DNA from 2 places in the Actinomyces qiguomingii genome. Region 2 is predicted to be linked to the other one. Evidence: riboswitches for the same ligand, from Rfam matches in the RefSeq annotation. Region 2 holds a riboswitch; the other holds the start of a gene.

Region 1 (8,858 bases), 1.4 Mb from region 2:
TTCGGCGTCGTCGTCCACGAGGCCGATGACCTCACCGTCCGCCTGGAGGTGCGGCCACGCGGAGGCGGCCAGGGCTATGACGTCATGGACTGGTCGCGCGAGCAGGTCGCCCACGACGTCCTGGACCACTACGAGCGGTGGCTGGAGTACCTGGGCGCCGCCGAAACCGTCTGAGCGCCCCTCATCCGGGAGTGATTCCTTTAGGCTTGACCCATGCGCCTGCACGTTGCCGATCATCCGCTCATCGATCACAAACTCTCTGTTCTGCGCGACGAGAAGACGCCCTCGGCGGTCTTCCGGCAGCTCGTCGACGAGCTGGTGACCCTCTTGGCCTACGAGGCCACCCGGGACGTACGCACCGAGGAGGTCCGCATCAAGACGCCGGTGGCGGAGACGAGCTGCCGTCGTCTGGCCGAGCCGCGCCCCATCGTGGTTCCGATCCTGCGCGCCGGGCTGGGCATGCTCGAGGGCATGACCCGGCTGCTGCCCACCGCCGAGGTCGGTTTCCTGGGCATGAAGCGCAACGAGGACACCCTGGAGGTTGAGACCTACGCCAATCGTCTGCCCGACGACCTGTCGGGTCGCCAGTGCTTCGTCGTCGACCCCATGCTGGCAACCGGCCACACCCTCGTGGCCGCCATCAACTACCTTCTGGAGCGCGGCGCACGCGATGTCACCGCCATCTGCCTGATCGCCGCACCGGAGGGAATCGCCACCCTGGAGGCGGCCATCGGTGAGCGCGCCGAGGTAACCGTGGTCGCCGCCGCCCGAGACGAGCGCCTCAACGAGCACGCCTATATCGTGCCCGGACTGGGCGACGCCGGTGACCGCCTGTACGGCATCGTGGACTGAAGACGTCCCACCGCCCGACATAACGCCGCCGAATCGGCGGACTGATCAAGCTCGACCCTCACTTCTACCCGCTCCCACGAACAATTAGCATCGAGTCATGAGTTCTCAGACGGCGTCGCCCGGACGGTCCGCATCCCCTCCCGTGGGGCCGGACCGGCTCGGCCCGCGAGCCATCGGCGCCGCCATCGCAGCCGGACTACTCGCATTCGGCGCCGTACTGGGCGGCGGCCTGGCACTGGGCGGCGGCACCGACTACTCGATTCCTCCGCCCACCGACCTGGTCACCTACATCTCACCGTCCCCGGCCTGGACCGCCGGGGCAGAGCAGACCTGGACCACCACCGTGGCCGCCAACGCGCAAGTAATAGCCGTGCCGGGCCACCTACTGACCCTGGAGACCGGGGACAATCCCGCCGATGCGACCCTCACGGCGTATGCGCTGTCCGATTCGGGTGCGACCGAGTCCTGGTCGGCTCAGGTAGACGCCTCTACTGATGCGGGGGACACGAGCGACGACTTCGACATCCCCATGAAGCCCGCCTACCTCATGTGGGGGAAGAACACTCTCATCCACGACACCACCTTGTACGACCTGGACACCGGCGAAACCCGCGAGGCTCCCTGGTCCTCCAGCGACGGCGTGATGATCGCCGACGACGTCGCCATCGCCTGCGCCTCCGGCGGCGAGTGCACCGCGTACCGAGAGGACCAGCCGGATACAGCGCAGTGGACCGCAACCATGGAGTACCCCAAGCGCTACTTCCAGTACGCGTCGAACTTCTACCAAACTGTATTTGTACGTGATGGGCAACGGTACTGCATTCTCGGGAACCGCACTATACATAACATCGACACCGGCGAGCGGGTTCCCCTTACCATCCCGATCCCGGAGGAGAACATCGCCGGGTACGCCACTTATGCGGCAACCGATGGTTGGATGATTTATCTGACCGAGTTCGGCGACCGGAACACTGTTTACGCATTTCCCCCTGAGGGCGGCGAACCAATCGACTCCTATGCGGACAGCGCGACCCTGGCCAATAACCAGTCGGTTGTCAACATTTACAGGGCACGTTCGCAGGCGGAGCTTAAGGAACGGTTCGCCAACGGCTCAACCGAGACCTTGCTCGGCATAGTGAACCGCGATGACAGCAACTGCGCCCAGTCGGTTGACGTCATTGACAAACGAACGATTGAGGTTACGCAGTTCACCGACGACCTCTCCTGCCTGTCAGCAATCCACGTCTCTGAGGACCGCACCGTGATGACGGCCGGACTCGGAGCCGCCGACGCCCAGGATGTTCTGACCTTCCGCCTGATGTACAACGCCGATACCGGAGAGCAGATCACCTTCCCCGGCATGGACCCTGACTCCGGCGCCCTCTTCGACCTGGTAGCCACCGACTACGCCATCGGCTACGACCCGCCCACCGGCACGCTGACAGGCTACCGCCCCGCAGGTTGAATCCTTCACGGATAAGGGGGCAAACGGGTACCTCTCCCCGTCATCATCACTTCTACCGCGCCGCCGAACTGCCTACCATCAAAGACATGACTCCCCCGACGCCACTGCCCGGCCCGTCCGGCCTGTCGCCCACAGCACCGGAGCCGCTGGGCGCGCGGGCAATCGCGACTGCCGTCCTGGCGGCGGTGCTGACCTTCAGCCTCATTGTTGGCGGCGCCCTGGCCCTGGCCCGGGGCAAGAACTACGCAGCACTCGCGGAACCGAATCAACTCGCGATCACCGGCCCCTCCTCGGAATGGACCAATGGTGCCGAGCGAACCTGGACCACAACCGTGGCCGCCAACGCGCAGGTCATGACCGTGCCGGGCCATCTGCTCACCCTGGACACCGGCGACGACCCCGCCGCTTCCACGCTTACCGCATATGACCTGACCGATTCGGGCGTAACGGAGTCCTGGTCTGCAACCGTTGACGCAACCAACGATTCCGGCGATACGAGCGACGACTTCGACATCCCCATGAAGCCCGCATACCTCCTCTGGGGAAACAACACCCTCATCCACGACACCACCTTGTACGACCTGGATACCGGCGAAACCCGCGAGGCCAAATGGTCCTCCAGTGACGGCGTCCTCATAGCGGACGACATCGCCATCGCCTGCACCTCCGAAAACAAATGCACCGGTTATCAAGAGGACGCCCCAGACACCCCGCTGTGGACGACGAGCACCGATTATGCCGCCGACTACCTACGCGCCCAGTCCGCTCATTACGCGACAGTGTTCCCGCACGGCGATCAACGCTACTGCAATATCAGTTACCGCGAGATCTACAATATCGACACCGGTGAAAAAGTCCAGCTCAACCTGCCCCTGTCTCCTGACAATATCCGCAGCTACGCGGCCTACGGTGCGAGTGACGGATGGTTCATCGTACTCACCGACACCTCCGACCGATCCGTGGTTTACACCTACGACCTTGATGGGGGCGAGCCGACGGATTCTTACGATGAGCAGTTCGACACCCCCCGGTATTCATGGGTGGTTCCCGTGTTCGGATCGCTTTCACTCGCCGAGTTCAGGACACGCTTCGCCGACAATTCTCTGGATACCGTACTCGGCATAGTCAACGCCGATGAGGACCGTTGCGCCAAGTCAGTCGATATCACCTACGGGCGCACAATCGAACTTCCGAACTCGGCCGACGGCCCGTCCTGCCTGTCCGCTATCCGAATCGCTGCGGACCGCTCCGTCATGACGGCCGGGCCAAGAGTCACCGACTCCCAGGACATCCAGACCTTCCGCCTGATGTACAACGCCGATACCGGGGAGCAGATCACCTTCCCCGGCATGGACCCTGACTCCGGCGCCCTCTTCGACCTGGTCGCCACCGACTACGCCATCGGCTATGACCCGCCCACCGGCACGCTGACAGGTTACCGCCCCGCTTCCTGATCTCTGGAGTCAGGAGGCGGGGCGGCACGACGATCGGCGGGCTCCAGCTCAGAAGGCGGGAACCACCGACTCGTCGGTCCAGGTCTGCTCAATGTAAGCGCGCAGCTCCTCGGTGTTCAGCAGTCCGGCGAGCTTGACCAGGTGCTCGTTGTCCTTGTCGGCACTGCGCACCACGAGCTGGTTGGCGTAGGGGGATTCCCCACTGGGCTCCAGGACGAGCGCATCCGCGCTGGGGTTCAGGCCTGCGGCAAGCGCGAAATTGCCGTTGATGACAGCCAACTCGGAATCAGCCATCGAGATGGGCGTCTGCGCGCCGTCGACCGGGATCAGCTCGAACTTCTTGGGGTTCTCGGTCACGTCCAGGGTGGTGGGCATCTCGACGTCGGGGTCGAGCGTGATCAGGCCGGCGGACTCCAGCAGTTTCAGGCCGCGGGCGGTGTTGGCGGGGTCGTTGTTGAGCACGATCGTGCCGCCCTCGGCGGCCTCGTCAACCGAGCTGTAGCCCTTGTCGGTGTAGATACCCATGGGTTCGATGTGCACGTCGGCAATGGCCACCAAGTCGTAGCCCTTCTCCTCGTTCTGCTGCTCCAGGAAGTTGGGGGTCTGGAAGAAGTTCGCCGCCAGGGAGCCGTCGCTGAGCGAGGCATTGGGGATGTCGTAGTCCTCGATTTCTACGATGTCAAGGCTGAGTCCGGCGTCGGCGGCGAGGTTGTCCTGCACCCACTGGAGGATCTGAGCGTGGGGCTGGGAGGTCGCGCCGATGGAGATGGTGGCCGTGTCGCCGTCGACGCTGATGCCGTCGACTCCCCCGGAGTTGCCGGAGCAGGCGGACAGGGTCAGGGCGACGGCGGAGGCGACGCCGCCCACGAGGGCACTGCGGCGGGAAATGGTGAAGTTCATGACTGTGGTTCCTTGTCTTGAAGTCGTCAAAGCCGCGCGAATTCGGTTGCGGGCGCCGACGCGCGCGGCGGAGGCGTCGGCGCGAAGTCTTGTGAGCCGAGCCGTCGGGGCCTCGCCCCGGGACTCCGGCTGGTCGAGGCTCAGCGGTGGTCGACCAGCCGGCTGAGCATGTCGCCACACACCTGGATGACGGCGACCACGAACACGATCAGGACGACGACGATCACCATGACGTCTGAGGCGTTCTGCCGGTAGCCGTACTGAATGGCCAGGTCGCCCAGGCCGCCGCCGCCCACGGTCCCGGCCATAGCGGTGTAACCCAGCAGCGTGATAACGGTGACCGTGGCGGACTGAATGAGGGTGGGCAGGGCCTCGCGGACCAGCACGCCCCAGGTGATCTGGCGGTTGGAGGCTCCCATCATGAGGGCCGCCTCGACCTTGCCGTGGTCGACGTCGTTGATGGCGGTCTCCACCAGGCGCGCATAGAAGGGGATCGCGCCGACGGTCAGCGGCACGCAGGCCGCCCCCCAACCCAGGGAGGTGCCCACGAGCATGCGGGTGAAGGGGATCAGCGCCACCATGAGGATGATGAAGGGCATGGAACGCCCAAGGTTGACGATCTGGGAGAGCGCCTCGTACACGACCCGGTTGCTGTGCTGACCACGCTTGCCGGTGGTGACCAGCGCCAGCCCCAGCAGTAGACCGAGCCCGATGGTCAGGGCCCCGGATACGCCCAGCATCTGGAAGGTCTCCAGGGTGGCGGGTCCGAGTTTGCGCTGGATGGCGGGATTGTTGAACCAGGTGTTGTCACCCGAGGCGGCCGCGGCGATCGCCTCCACGGAGGCTGTCAGAGTGTTCATGCGCGTACCTCCGCGGTAACGCCCGCTTCACGCAGGGCGGTGAGTGCGCCCGGCGCCTGTTCGGCGGGGACGGTAAGTGCCAGGCGACCGACCTGGGCGGTTCCGAGTGTCTCGAACAGGCCGCCGGCGACGTCGGCGCCCCGTTCGGCGGCCAGTGCCAGCACCTGGGCGGCGGCAGGCTGCCCGGGGTGGGCGGTCAGGGCCACGTCAATGACGACGTCGCCGTCGGGCAGGGCCCCATCCGGGACCTCGGGGGCAGGGACGAGTTCATGGGACAGGCGGGAGCCGACGTCGGAGACCACCTGTTCAATGGGACCGGACTCCACGATGCGACCGGCTTCAAGCAGGCTTACGGAGTCACAGATCTGGCGGACCACGCTCATCTCATGAGTGATGATCACGACGGTGACACCGAGCCGGTCGCGCACGTCCCGTATCAGTCTGAGGATTTGACGGGTGGTTTCCGGGTCCAGCGCGCTGGTGGGCTCATCGCACAGCAGCACCTGCGGCTGGTCCGCCAGCGCCCGGGCGATTCCGACGCGCTGCTGCTGACCGCCGGAGAGCTGGGAGGGGTAGGAGAATCCGCGGTCGGCCAGGCCCACCAGATCGAGCATGCGCACGACCGTGTCGTGCCGCTGCCCCTTGGGCACCCCCGCAAGCGCCAAGGGGTAGGCGATGTTCTGGGCGGTGGTGCGCGAGTCGAGCAGGTTCGCATGCTGGAAGACCATGCCGATGGCACGGCGGGCGTCACGCAGGCTACGAGTGGACAGCGCGGTCATATCCTGACCGGCCACACGCACCTCACCGTAGGAGGGGCGTTCCAAGGTGGTCAGGCAGCGCACCAGGGTGGACTTGCCAGCGCCGGAGGTGCCGACGATGCCGTGAATGGAGCCCGCTTGCACCTCCAGGTTCACCCCGTCCAAGGCGCGTACGGTGCTGCCGTCACGCAGCTTGTACACCTTGTGGACGTCGCGCAGCGAGATCATGGGCTCCTGGGCGGCGGAGGCGGTCGCGGCACCGGAAGGCGCGGCGGCGCCGCCCGGGGCTGGGTCCTGGGATGCAGGTGGCTGCGTCACGTGGTCCTCCATCGGTCCTGGCGGTAGCACCCTCTCCGCGAACGGGGGTTGCTGCAACGTCGATGAGCCAGGTCTCTCGGTTGCTCTGGATGGTCGCCGCCCACACTAAATGGCCAGCGGCGTCCGGGGCAAGCCGTAGGACAAAAACGATGCGCGCATCACTGCACCGAGTTCGGTCGACGTTACCGCCGAGTTCGGTCGATATGACCATCGAGATCGGTCGATATGACCATCGAGATCGGCTGGCGCCTCCGAATCGGAGCCGGCGAACCGCCCGACCGGGCGCCGTCGTCCGTGACAGGATTCCGCCATGGCATCCACGACCGAGACGACGCCGGGCCAGCAGCCGGACCCGCCCACCACCCCGCTCTCCCCCGCCGCCGGGAGGACCTCCCAGCCGGTGCCCGACATTCTGGGCGAACCCTGGGTGGCACGCACCATCCCGGTCACCGATTCGCCCGCCGCACCGGGAGCGGATCACGCCGTGCTCGTCCATCAGCGCGGTGCCATCCCAACGCCTGAACCGAAAGGGCAGTCGCCCGCCCCCCGGCATGCACGCGCCGTGCTGTACCTGCACGGACGTAATGACTACTTCTTCCAGACCTGGCTGGCCGACGCCTTCCTCACGGCGGGCTACGAGTTCTATGCGCTGGAACTGCGCGCCTGCGGCCGTGCGGGCGTGGACTACTGGTCTCCCCACGACGTGCGCGACCTGCGGGTGCACGACGAGGAGATCGCCGAGGCGCTGCACATCATCCGCGGCGAGCACGGACATTCCACGGTTGTACTCAACGGCCACTCCACCGGCGGGTTGCAGGCGGTGATCTGGGCCGGAGACCACCCCGGATCGGTGGACGCCGTCGCTCTCAACTCCCCTTGGTTGCAGCTGAATTCCTCCGGCCTGGTGCGCTCCTACGGCTCGGCCTTCGTCGACCTGCTATCCCGCCGCGATCCCGACCGGGTCATCGACAACCCCAACGAGAACAAGGAGCTGGAACCCGCCGAGGCCGCCTCCAAGGCCACGCCCTCCCGGGGCCCCTCCACGGACTGTCCGCACGACGACGCCGCAACCGCCCTGCCGGTAGTCACCGATCCGGGGCCGATTGAGGTTGATATTTACACCCGCACCCTGCATCGCCGCTGGGGCGGGGAATGGGACTGGGACCTGGCGCTGAAGCCCTCGCCGTCGTTCCCGGTGCGAGCCGGCTTCCTGGCGGGCATTCGCCGACTGCAGCGGGAGGTGCGCCACGGCCTTGGCATTGATGTGCCGGTGCTGGTGTGCTGCTCGACGGCGTCGGGCGGGCCGGGCGTTTCCCGCGAGGAGGCGCTGCGCTGCGACACGGTGCTGTCGGTGGACCAGATCTTGGAGCGCTCCCGTTTCCTGGGCGAGGACGTCACGGTGGTGCAGATCCCCGGCGGGGTGCACGACCTGGTGCTTTCCCCTCTGCCGGCGCGTGAGGAGTACCTGGCCACGCTCACCGGCTGGCTGGCCGAGCGGCTGGGCTGAGCCGCGGCCGGACGTCGGGCCGCCCCGGGCCGGGGGCTGGTTGCCGGCGCCCCTTGTTATTGAGCGAACTCGGCCGCCAGCCTCGCCAGCTTGGGGGTGAGGGCGTCACTGACGCGTTCGACGACGTCGAGGGTGTACAGAAAGTCGGCGAGGGTCCCGTACCAGGGGTCGGGCACGTCCAGGCTCGACGGGGAGGCGGGCGTGGCCGTCGTCGTCGGGCCGGCGGGGGCGGTGGGGTCGAACTGGCGGTACATGAGAATGCGGCCCGGGTCGACGTCTAGGCCTGCGGCGCGGCGCGTCAGGGCGCGGTGGTGCGCGGCGGTCATGGCGAGAACGAGGTCGGCGCGGCGTAGTTCGGTGTCACTGATGCGGTGGGCGGCATGCTGGGAGATGACCGCCATAACGGCGCGGGAGGCGGCGTCGCCACCGCCGCCGTAGCCGGCCTCGGACAATACGCGCTGGGCGCGGGGGTCCATGGGGTTGCCGGCCTCCTCGTCGGAGACGCCCGCCGAGGTGACCGCAACGCCCCCGGGGTAGGAGGGGATGCCCGCGGCGGCGAGCCGGTCCACGAGTACGGCGTGGGCCATGGCAGAGCGGCAGATGTTGCCGGTGCACACCATGACGACGCCGTAGGGGCCGGCCGGATCATGCGGCGCGGGCAGGTCGGGGCCTGCGAAGTGGGTCGGCGTGTCCGGGGCGGCGGGCTCGGTGGGGGCCGGCGTGGGGCCGGAGATCGCGGTCATG
Region 2 (8,858 bases):
TTCGCGTCGGATTCGTGGGCGATCCAGCCGCATGCACGCAACCAATCCACCAGGGCGTCGCGTTCGTCACGCAGGGAGGCGACCTGACTCATCAGCTCCTCGCGGTGGTCCAGTGCCGCCAGGGCGGCCGCCTGAGACAGTGCGGACAGGTGGTAGGGCAGGCGCACGATGCGCAGCATGTCCACCAGTTCACGCGAAGCGGCCAGATACCCCAGCCGCAGTCCGGCCATGCCGAAAGCCTTGCTCATGGTGCGGGTAACGGCCAGATGCGGGTGCCGGGGGGCGCCGTCGGCCTCGGTGAGCGTGAGCAGTTCCAGGGCGCTGGGCACGCCGGGCCGCCGGAACTCCCCGTAGGCCTCATCGATCACCACCACGCAGTCGCAGGGCCCGGAGCCGTCGGCGCTATCTGCGGGGCCGCGTCCGCGGGCGGCCTCCAATATGGCAACCACGTCCGCCTGCGGCAGGGCGGTGCCGGTGGGGTTGTTGGGGCTGGCCAAGATGACGACTGCGGGGCGCTCCGCCTCAATGGTAGCGGCCACGGCGTCTATATCCAGGGTAAAGTCCTCCCGCCTGGGCCCGGCCACATAGCGGGTGAAGGTATTGCGGGCGTACTCGGGATACATGGAGTAGGTGGGTGTGAAGGACAAGCAGGTGTGACCCGGCCCGCCGAAGGCCTGCAGCACGTGCGTCATGACCTCATTGGAACCATTGGCCGCCCAGATCTGCTCCCGGTCCAGGAGCACACCGGACTCCACATCCAGGTATTCGGCCAGGGCGGCGCGCAGGGCGGGCAGGTCCCGCTCCGGGTAGCGGTTGAGCCCGGCGGCCGCCTCACTGACCGCCGCGGCGATGTCTGCTATCACCGTGGGACTGGGCGGGTAGGGGTTCTCGTTGACGTTCAGGCGCACCGGCACGTCCAATTCGGGGGCGCCGTACGGTTCGCAGCCGCGTAGCTCGGGCCGCAGCGGGAGCACTGTCACGGGGTGAGAGTCTACGCGGATTCCAGGTGCGATCACCCCGGCGTGACAGCCAAGTCGACGGTCGTGGTCTGTGCGTCGTCATCTTGCGCCATGCGTGGGCGCATCAGACGGATCAGGGGGTCAAGAGTCAGTCCCTGGACGATTAGCGACCCGCCGGACACCAGCAGCGCCACCAGCAGCAGCAGCGGCCGCGCAGGCGTTGACAGCGGCAGAGTCTGGGCGGCCGCCAGGGTGACGGCGCCACGCATCCCGGCCCAGATGATGACGGCGCCCTCACGGGGCCCCAGTGGCTCGGACGTGAAGTACTCCAGGCGGCGACTACGGCGTCGGCGCACCCAGCCCAGCCACACCAGCATCGGAGCAACGAATACCAGGCGCACCAGCACAGTCAACACCCAGGCGCTGACGGCGAGGATGACGGCGGTGCGCGCGCCGTATCCGACCTCGGCCACCTCCTGCACGATCCCGTAGGCCTGCAGCCCCATAAACAGGAAGACGCCGCCCTCAAGAATCAACTCGATGGTGCGCCAATTGTGCCGGGCGTTCACGCGGTGCACCGGCGACAACAGCCACGGGCCCCGATAGGAGGTGATCAGGCCGGCGACCACCGCCGCCACCAGGCCGGAGCCGCCCAGGTACTCGGCGGGTAGCGACGCCAGGAACGGCACGGTGAAGGACACCACCGTGTCCGCCGTGGACTCGCTGATACGTGCGCGGACACGCACCGCCAACGTCCCGACCGCCCAGCCGATGAATAGTGCCAGCGCCAGCGAGGTCAGGAACTGGGCGGCCAGCGCACCCGGCTCAAGAGAGTCGGTGGAGCGGGCAACCCCCGCGGAAACCGCCGAGGACAACAGGATCAGGGCCGTGGCGTCGTTGAACAGTCCCTCCCCCTCCAGGATCGTGATGATGCGGTCAGTGACACCCAACCCACGCACTATTGCGATGGCCACGGCATCGGTCGGGCTCAGCACCGCCCCCAGGGCAATGGCCCAGGGAAGAGGGATTGCGGGCACCAGCATGTGCGCCACCAGGCCAATCACAACAGCGGACACGGCCACCAGCCCGACCGCCAGGGCGGACACCGAGCGCAACTCTCTACGAAAGTCCGCAACCGGCATCGATACGGCCGTGGAGTACAGCAGTGGCGGCAGCACCGCTTCCAAAACGATCTCCGGATTGAGCTCAATCGCCGTAACGAAGGGCAGGAAGCCGATCCCGATGCCAAGCACCAGAAGCAGCAGGGGCGAAGCCACCCCCACTCTAGGGGCCAGCTGGTTGCATGCGGCGATGACGAGCAGACCCGCCACCGCGATCATCAGCGTCTCCACAGGGGCAGAGCCTAGGGCCCTGCCCCTGTGAAGAGGACTACAAGCGCGTGGACGCCAGCCGAGCGCCCTCCGTCAGGGAGGCGAGCTTGGCCCAGGCGATGTGGGAGTGCACGCGTCCGCCCAGGCCGCAGTCGGTGGAGGCGACTACGCGTTCGGGGCCGACCAGTCGGGCGAAGCGCTCAATGCGGTCGGCAACCAGCTCGGGGTGCTCCAGCACATTGGTGGCGTGGGAGACGATGCCAGGAATCAGGTACTTGCCGTCGGGCAGTTCGGTATCCTGCCAGATCTTCCACTCGTGCTCGTGACGGACGTTGGCTGCCTCGAAGCTCAGCCCGTTGGCGTTCACGGACAGGGCCAGGTCGACGATCTTGTCGAAGCCCAGATCCGTTGAGTGCGGACCGTGCCATGAGCCCCAGCACACGTGATAACGCACCTGCGCGGGATCAATTCCGCGCAGGGCGTGGTTAAGGGCCTCAATGCGCACGGCGGAGAAGCGGCGGTAGTCCTCCAAGGACGGCTCACTGATGAACTGGTCCCAGGACTCGGCCAGGTCGGGGGCGTCGATCTGGACGGTGAGCCCGGCGTCGGTGATCGCCCGGTACTCCTCACGCAGAGCATCGGCCCAGGCCCATACGGCGGCCTCGTCATCCTCGTAGTGGTAATTGCCGACGCGCGCAGCCGACGCCGGGCTGACGGAGGCCAGGAAGCCCTCGTTCAGCGGCTTACCAGCCCGCTCCAGGGCGCGGGTGAGTGCGGCAATGTCACGGGCGACGACGTCCTGTCCTATGTAGCGGATCTCCCCGGTCACCACCGGGAACACCCAGGGGCGCCCTGCGGAGAAGTGGATGCCGGAAGTGGGGTCGGCGTAGGTGTCGGCGAACGCGACCCAGTCACGACGATCCGTCATGGCATCCAGCTCGAGCTTGCCGGCCGGGGTGGGCTTGCGCTCGGGCAGCTGGTCCAGTAGCTCCAGGCCACTGAAGCGGCTGAAAGAGTAGGACCACCAGGCGCCATAGTCGACCTTCTCGGTCATGGCGTGCCCATATTCGCCGTCATTGACGGTCGTCAGCCCGATCTCGGCCTGCCGGGAGACGACGGCGTCGGTCTGCTCGGCGACGATCGTCGCGAGCCCGGCATCGTCCAGCGTGCCGGCCGCGTGCGCGGCATTGGCCTCGAGCAGGGCATCGGTGCGGGGCAGGGAGCCTACATGGGTGGTGCGGATTTGCGTGGCCATTTCAGGTCCTTCCATCGGTCCTGGCGGGAGCACCGCACCGCCGGACGCGAGCCGACGGCGTGGTTGCTGCGGCGTCGACGAGCCAGGTCTCTCAGCCGCTCTGGATGGTGCGCGCACACCATATCAAGATATCCCCGCTTACCGACACCGACGGCGTGGCCGCGCGCCGGGTTGTTGCCATTGCTGCCATTACGGCAACAGTGGGCGGACCGGCTATGCGGACTCCACGCGCGCCGCCGCGACCAGTTCCTGTGAGACCGCCCCGGCCCCGCTCTGCTGCACCGCCGAATCCTCCGTGGCCGCGAGACCGTCGTCCTGCAGGTAGTACCACCACAGTGGGGCGGCCCAGGCGCGCGGCTGTCCGAGAGCGACCGCCGTGAGATGCCGGGCCACTGCATCGCGCCCCGCCCCGGTATCGTCGGCGGAGCCGAACCACCACGGCCCGTCGTCCAGGTCCTGCGCTCCGTAGCCCAGTTCGGTCAGGGCCGTGGGCTTGTCTGCGACCATCCGCCCCAGAACCTCCAGGACCCGCCTGGCCCCGGATCCCAGCGGATGCCACTGCGGGTAGACCGACAGTCCGACGACGTCGGTCAGTTCGGCGAGTTCCCCCTTCAGATTGTTGGCGGTCCAAGACATGACGGACTCGGCGGCCGTCCCCTGTCCGAGCTGGTAGTACACGGTCAGCAAACGGGGCGCGGATGCGGTCGCCGGGGCGGCTGCCAGCGCCCGGGCCGCTTGCAGCGTCCGCTCCACGGCATTGGGGCCGGTCCACTCCCCTGCGAGCTCGTTGCCTATCTCCCACGCATCCGCGTCGGGGAAGGCGGCGACGAGCGCATCGATCCTCCGGGTCCAGGAGGCCTCGTCGAAGTCATTGAGCACCTGCGAGTCACCTATCTGCACCATGATCTGCGCGCCCGCATCGTGGAGTTCGGCCGCACACCGGCGCCATCCCGCCATCTCCTCGGGATCGTCCGTATCGTCTACCACGATCCGCACCAGCGACTGGCGCCCCGCCTCGGTCAGCCTGGCAACGGCCTGCGCGGACTTACCCGGTAGGGGCACGGAGGTGAAGGTCACGCCCAGCATCGCGGCTTCGGGACCCAGCCGGGTCCCGGCCTCATCCTGAGCTATTTGCGCCGTGGTGGCCGCCTCAAGGGCGGCATTGGCCGCCACGGCGCGCTCGGTCGGGGTTGTTGCGGCCTCACAGTTCTGCAGGGCCTGCCCGGTGCGGGTGCGCAAGGCGTCGATCTCCTGCGCCTTAGTCTCGGCAATCGACCGAAGCTGGGTCTGAATCTCCTCCTGTGCCTTATGCAGGCCGCGTGCGGCCAGCTCCGCTAGGGCGTAGCGGCCCGGCCCGGGCAGGTCAGCGAACAGGGCGGAGTATCCGTGACTCGTCGGCCACGACAGGGTCAGGCAAGCTGCGCGGCCCGCCGGCAGCTCCAGGGCAGCCGTGGCCTGGGCGTGCGGCTCCAGGGGAGCCAACTCGATGAGCTCCAACGTGGCGGCATCGAGCAGGGCGTCGTCACGGGTGTCCGCGTCGGCGCCATTGACCTGCAATTCCACCAGGGCATCAAGATCAAGAAGCCTGCCATCGGCCCCGGCGACATCGAGCAGCACTTGCCCGCCTCCGGCCGCCGTCGACGAGGACTCGGGACCGGTTCCGGCTACCGTTATCCCCCTCAGTGAAGCCGCAATCACCGGCAGCAGGGCGGCGGCCCCGACCGACGCCACACCGAGTGCCCCTCGGCGCGACACGCACGCCGATCGCGCCGATTCGTCCCGGGCCTCAACCAGTGAGCCGCAGTCTTCAGGCGACTCGCCGGAATCGTTTCGTGCGATTTCCATCGGTTTCCTCTCAGATCAGATCCGTGGCGGCCACAAAGGTGTACCCCTGCGCCCGCACTCCTTCAACGACCTCTTGCAGGAGCGAGACGTCGTAGTAGGGGTGGAAGAAGAAACTCGCCGTGGCGTGGGTGACGACCAGATTCGCCTGTGCCGCGGCCACGATATCCGCGGGCAGGCGCGGCGGGTGCTGGTTATAGGACTCGAGTTCGACGTTGCCCAGGTTCTCAGGCAGCACATGCGTTCCGTAAGGGTCGTTCACGGCGTATGGGAAGAACTGGCCGTAGTAGTCGAAGTCCCCGCCGCTGCGCCCGGTCAGCAGGCCCCCGTGCAACAGTTCACGCTCATAACGCACCTGGTAGACCTCGTTGATGCCGCGGTATGCGGCGGCCGTGGCCGCGTAGTGGGGTGTTTCAAACACCGTCGGCTCTGGCAGGCCGACCTCAGTGAAGATCGCCCGCCCCTCCAGCACCTCCCGGGTGGCCCAGGCGGCGTCGGTACCGGGCAGCTCACCGCCGATCTGCACCCATGAGTCGTTGGCGCAAGCGACCGCCGGGGCGGTGTTGTCGTTGGTCTGCGTGCACCAGGAGCGAATGAACTCGAAGTCATCCGTGCTGACCCCATTGTACGGATTATCCAGGGTGGAGAACTGGTGGCGGGTGCCGTGCTGGATCAGGGTGCCGCCGTTGGCGACGGCGTGGCGGAGCACCTCGACCAGCTCCGGGTTATCCGCCAGGGTGAGGGTCTCGGGAACGCCGTCGTTGTAAACACCGTTCGGATCGGTGTAAACGGGTACCACGGCGATCTGGAACGGGACGCCCGCCCCGGTCAGATAGTCGACGATGGTGCGCAACTCGGCGCCCGTGGTGGCCGGGCTGACATCCTCGATGCGCACGGCCGCCTGCCGTACGGCCGCCGCCCCGGGCTGGAGGGTGTCCAGCACAATATCTGCCGCGGCCAGGTAGCGGTCGGTCTCGGACAGGTAGGAAAGAGGGACCTCACCGATATAGGTGAGGTTCGCGGATTTCACGGCCCAGGGGAAGGAACTGCCGGTGGACTGGGCGACAGCTGCGCAGTCGGTGGCGGCGCCGGCGGCGTCGGTGCACTGTGCGCTTCCCAGGACCGTGACGTCCTGCGGGCTGATGATGTGGGGGGCGGTGATGCCACCGGAATTCAGGGCGTTACGGCTCAGGGACTGCCCGTTGTAGCTCACCGAGGTGACCGTGTCGGCGGAGTTGATGTAGGAGTCGGCGGCGTCCCACCCGTAGCGGGCGACGAAGGCGGCGCGGTCCTCGGCGTCAGCCGCGAGCTGCCAGATATTGAATCCAGACCAGAGCACGGGCACGTCACCGGTCAGCACGTCATCTAGGAATGCCTGCGGCAGCGGCTCGTCATAGGTGGAGCCCGTGTAGATCACGGCGGTGTAGGAGCCGGCCAATCCCGCGACATAGTCGGTCACCGGCATGGTCGTCACCGTGCCGGAGTGAGAGGCCAGCATCCCCATGCCCAAAGCGTAGTACTCGCCAAGGTGCGCGTAAGAGCCGGTGGAGTCGAACAGGACCAGGGTGCGTGCCGGGCCGGCCTGTTCGGTGGAGAAGGTGCGCGCCGAACCCGGCAGGGCCACGCCTTGAGGCAGATCGCGTACCTGCGGCGGCGGGGCCGCATCCGCCGGTTGCTCCAGCTCCGCGGCATCTACGACGCCGGCGGCCACCAGTGGCAGAACCCTATCAGCAGCCGCCGCCGGCTCGGGAGGGGACTCGACCGGTGCCTCCTGGGTGGCGTCCGTCAATGCAACGGGCGCCCCAGGCGCAACAGGCGCGGCCGGGGCAGCCGTCGCGGGCACGGCCGGTCCGGCTCCTGTCTGCAGCACCAGCGCGGCCGCGGCCAACATGATGCCCAGGGGCACGCCGCGGCTTCGATTCAGGGACAGGCGATTCATTCAACTCTCCTCTGTGTTGGGGGTGGAGCGGTCGGGGGTGAAATCGGCCAGGCGTCGGCCCAGGCCGGTCAGCGCCGCCATGGCGGCGACGATGCGGGCACAGGCACGCCCGTCACCGTAAGGATTGGCGGCGCCCGCCATCTCGTTGTATGCGTCGGGGTCGTCCAGCAGACGGCTCACCGACTCGACAATGGCCTGCTCGTCGGTGCCCACCAGCTTGGCGACGCCGAAGTCGATCGCCTCGGGTCGTTCAGTGTTCTCCCGCATGACGAGCACGGGCTTGGACAGTGCCGGAGCCTCCTCCTGTATGCCGCCGGAATCCGTCAATACCAGGTGGGACCGGTTCATCAGGGTGCAGAACTGTCCGTACTGGAGCGGCTCGGTGACCACTACATTGTCCAGGCCCTCCACGTGAGGCAGCAGCGCCGCGCGAACCTTCGGATTGCGGTGTGCGGGCAGGACGATCACCTCATCGGGGTGGCTGCGGGCGATGCGGGCCAGAGCCCGACCAATGCCGTGCATCGGCCTGCCCCAGGACTCCCGCCTATGCGCTGTGACCAGCACTATGCGACGGCCGGGATCGGCGGTGGCCCGCACGAGCGCGGGGTCGCTGAACGGAACCGGCCGTTCGACGGCCTCCAGCAGCGCGTCAATGACGGTGTTGCCGGTGACGACCACGGCGGCAGGGTCGGTGTTCTCCCGCAACAGATTGGCGCGGGCCAGGGATGTCGGGCACAGGTGCAGATCGGTCACCTGCGCCAGCAGTCGCCTGTTGGCCTCCTCGGGAAACGGGGAGGAGACGGAGCCCGTGCGCAGCCCGGCCTCGACGTGGGCCACCGGCACCCTTTGGTAGAAGCCGGCCAGTCCAGCGGCAAAAGCCGAGGTGGTGTCGCCCTGGGAGGCCAGCAGGTTTGGCTGGTACTCGGCGATGGCGCGTTCGACCCCCTCGAGTGTTCCCACAGTCACCTGGGTGAGGCTCTGACCGGGCCGATGTATATCAAGGTCGACATCCGGAGTGATGCCGAAGAACTCATTGACTTGATCGAGCATTTCCCGGTGTTGTCCGGTCACAACCACAACCGGCTCGAAGCGCGGGTCACGTTTCAGTGCCTGCACGAGCGGAGCCATCTTGATGGCCTCGGGCCGGGTGCCGTATACGAGCATGACGCGCTGCGGCGCGCCGTTTGCGGGGGCGGGAACGGTGTCAATCATCTTGGTCCTTAAGAGTTCAGGGGCCGGTGTGGGACTAATGGCGCCGACATCAGGGACTGACCGGTCGAAGGGTTACCTCGACGGCTGCGTCTTCGGTGTAGGCGGCCAGCGGGCCGGCGCGGTAGGGCGAGTCGGTGTCGGTGATGGTCACAAGGTCTTCGCCGTCTACCGCGATCTCGGCGCGCATCGTGCCGGGGGTGGTGGTGTCCACCTTCAGCGTCACCCGGTATGAGCGACCAATGGCGAACACGGGAGTGTTGCCGGATGCCAAGAACTGCTGTTTCCCGGGATAGGCAGGGTTCTGCTTGGACACCTCCCAT

What was found. A riboswitch is a leader RNA that binds a small molecule or an ion and turns the genes downstream of it on or off. The one in region 2 is predicted to bind S-adenosylmethionine.
Region 1: linked by a shared signal. The riboswitch ahead of CWT10_RS15990 (methionine ABC transporter ATP-binding protein) and the one ahead of CWT10_RS09800 (cobalamin-independent methionine synthase II family protein) in region 2 are both predicted to bind S-adenosylmethionine.

The regions. Positions count from the first base shown of each region.
Region 1 is NZ_CP025228.1:3,805,689-3,814,546, forward strand. Features, by position in the region: gene betT (choline BCCT transporter BetT) at 1-174, shown strand, start outside; gene upp (uracil phosphoribosyltransferase) at 214-852, shown strand; gene CWT10_RS15970 (hypothetical protein) at 950-2,317, shown strand; gene CWT10_RS15975 (hypothetical protein) at 2,404-3,771, shown strand; gene CWT10_RS15980 (MetQ/NlpA family ABC transporter substrate-binding protein) at 3,820-4,671, opposite strand; gene CWT10_RS15985 (methionine ABC transporter permease) at 4,812-5,531, opposite strand; gene CWT10_RS15990 (methionine ABC transporter ATP-binding protein) at 5,528-6,619, opposite strand; SAM riboswitch class I at 6,613-6,703, opposite strand; gene CWT10_RS15995 (alpha/beta hydrolase) at 6,918-8,114, shown strand; gene CWT10_RS16000 (low molecular weight protein-tyrosine-phosphatase) at 8,171-8,857, opposite strand.
Region 2 is NZ_CP025228.1:2,360,379-2,369,236, forward strand. Features, by position in the region: gene CWT10_RS09790 (histidinol-phosphate transaminase) at 1-980, opposite strand, end outside; gene CWT10_RS09795 (cation:proton antiporter) at 1,013-2,311, opposite strand; gene CWT10_RS09800 (cobalamin-independent methionine synthase II family protein) at 2,349-3,545, opposite strand; SAM riboswitch class I at 3,554-3,656, opposite strand; gene CWT10_RS09805 (Tat pathway signal sequence) at 3,759-5,390, opposite strand; gene CWT10_RS09810 (DUF2334 domain-containing protein) at 5,401-7,326, opposite strand; gene wecB (non-hydrolyzing UDP-N-acetylglucosamine 2-epimerase) at 7,327-8,538, opposite strand; gene CWT10_RS09820 (hypothetical protein) at 8,588-8,858, opposite strand, start outside.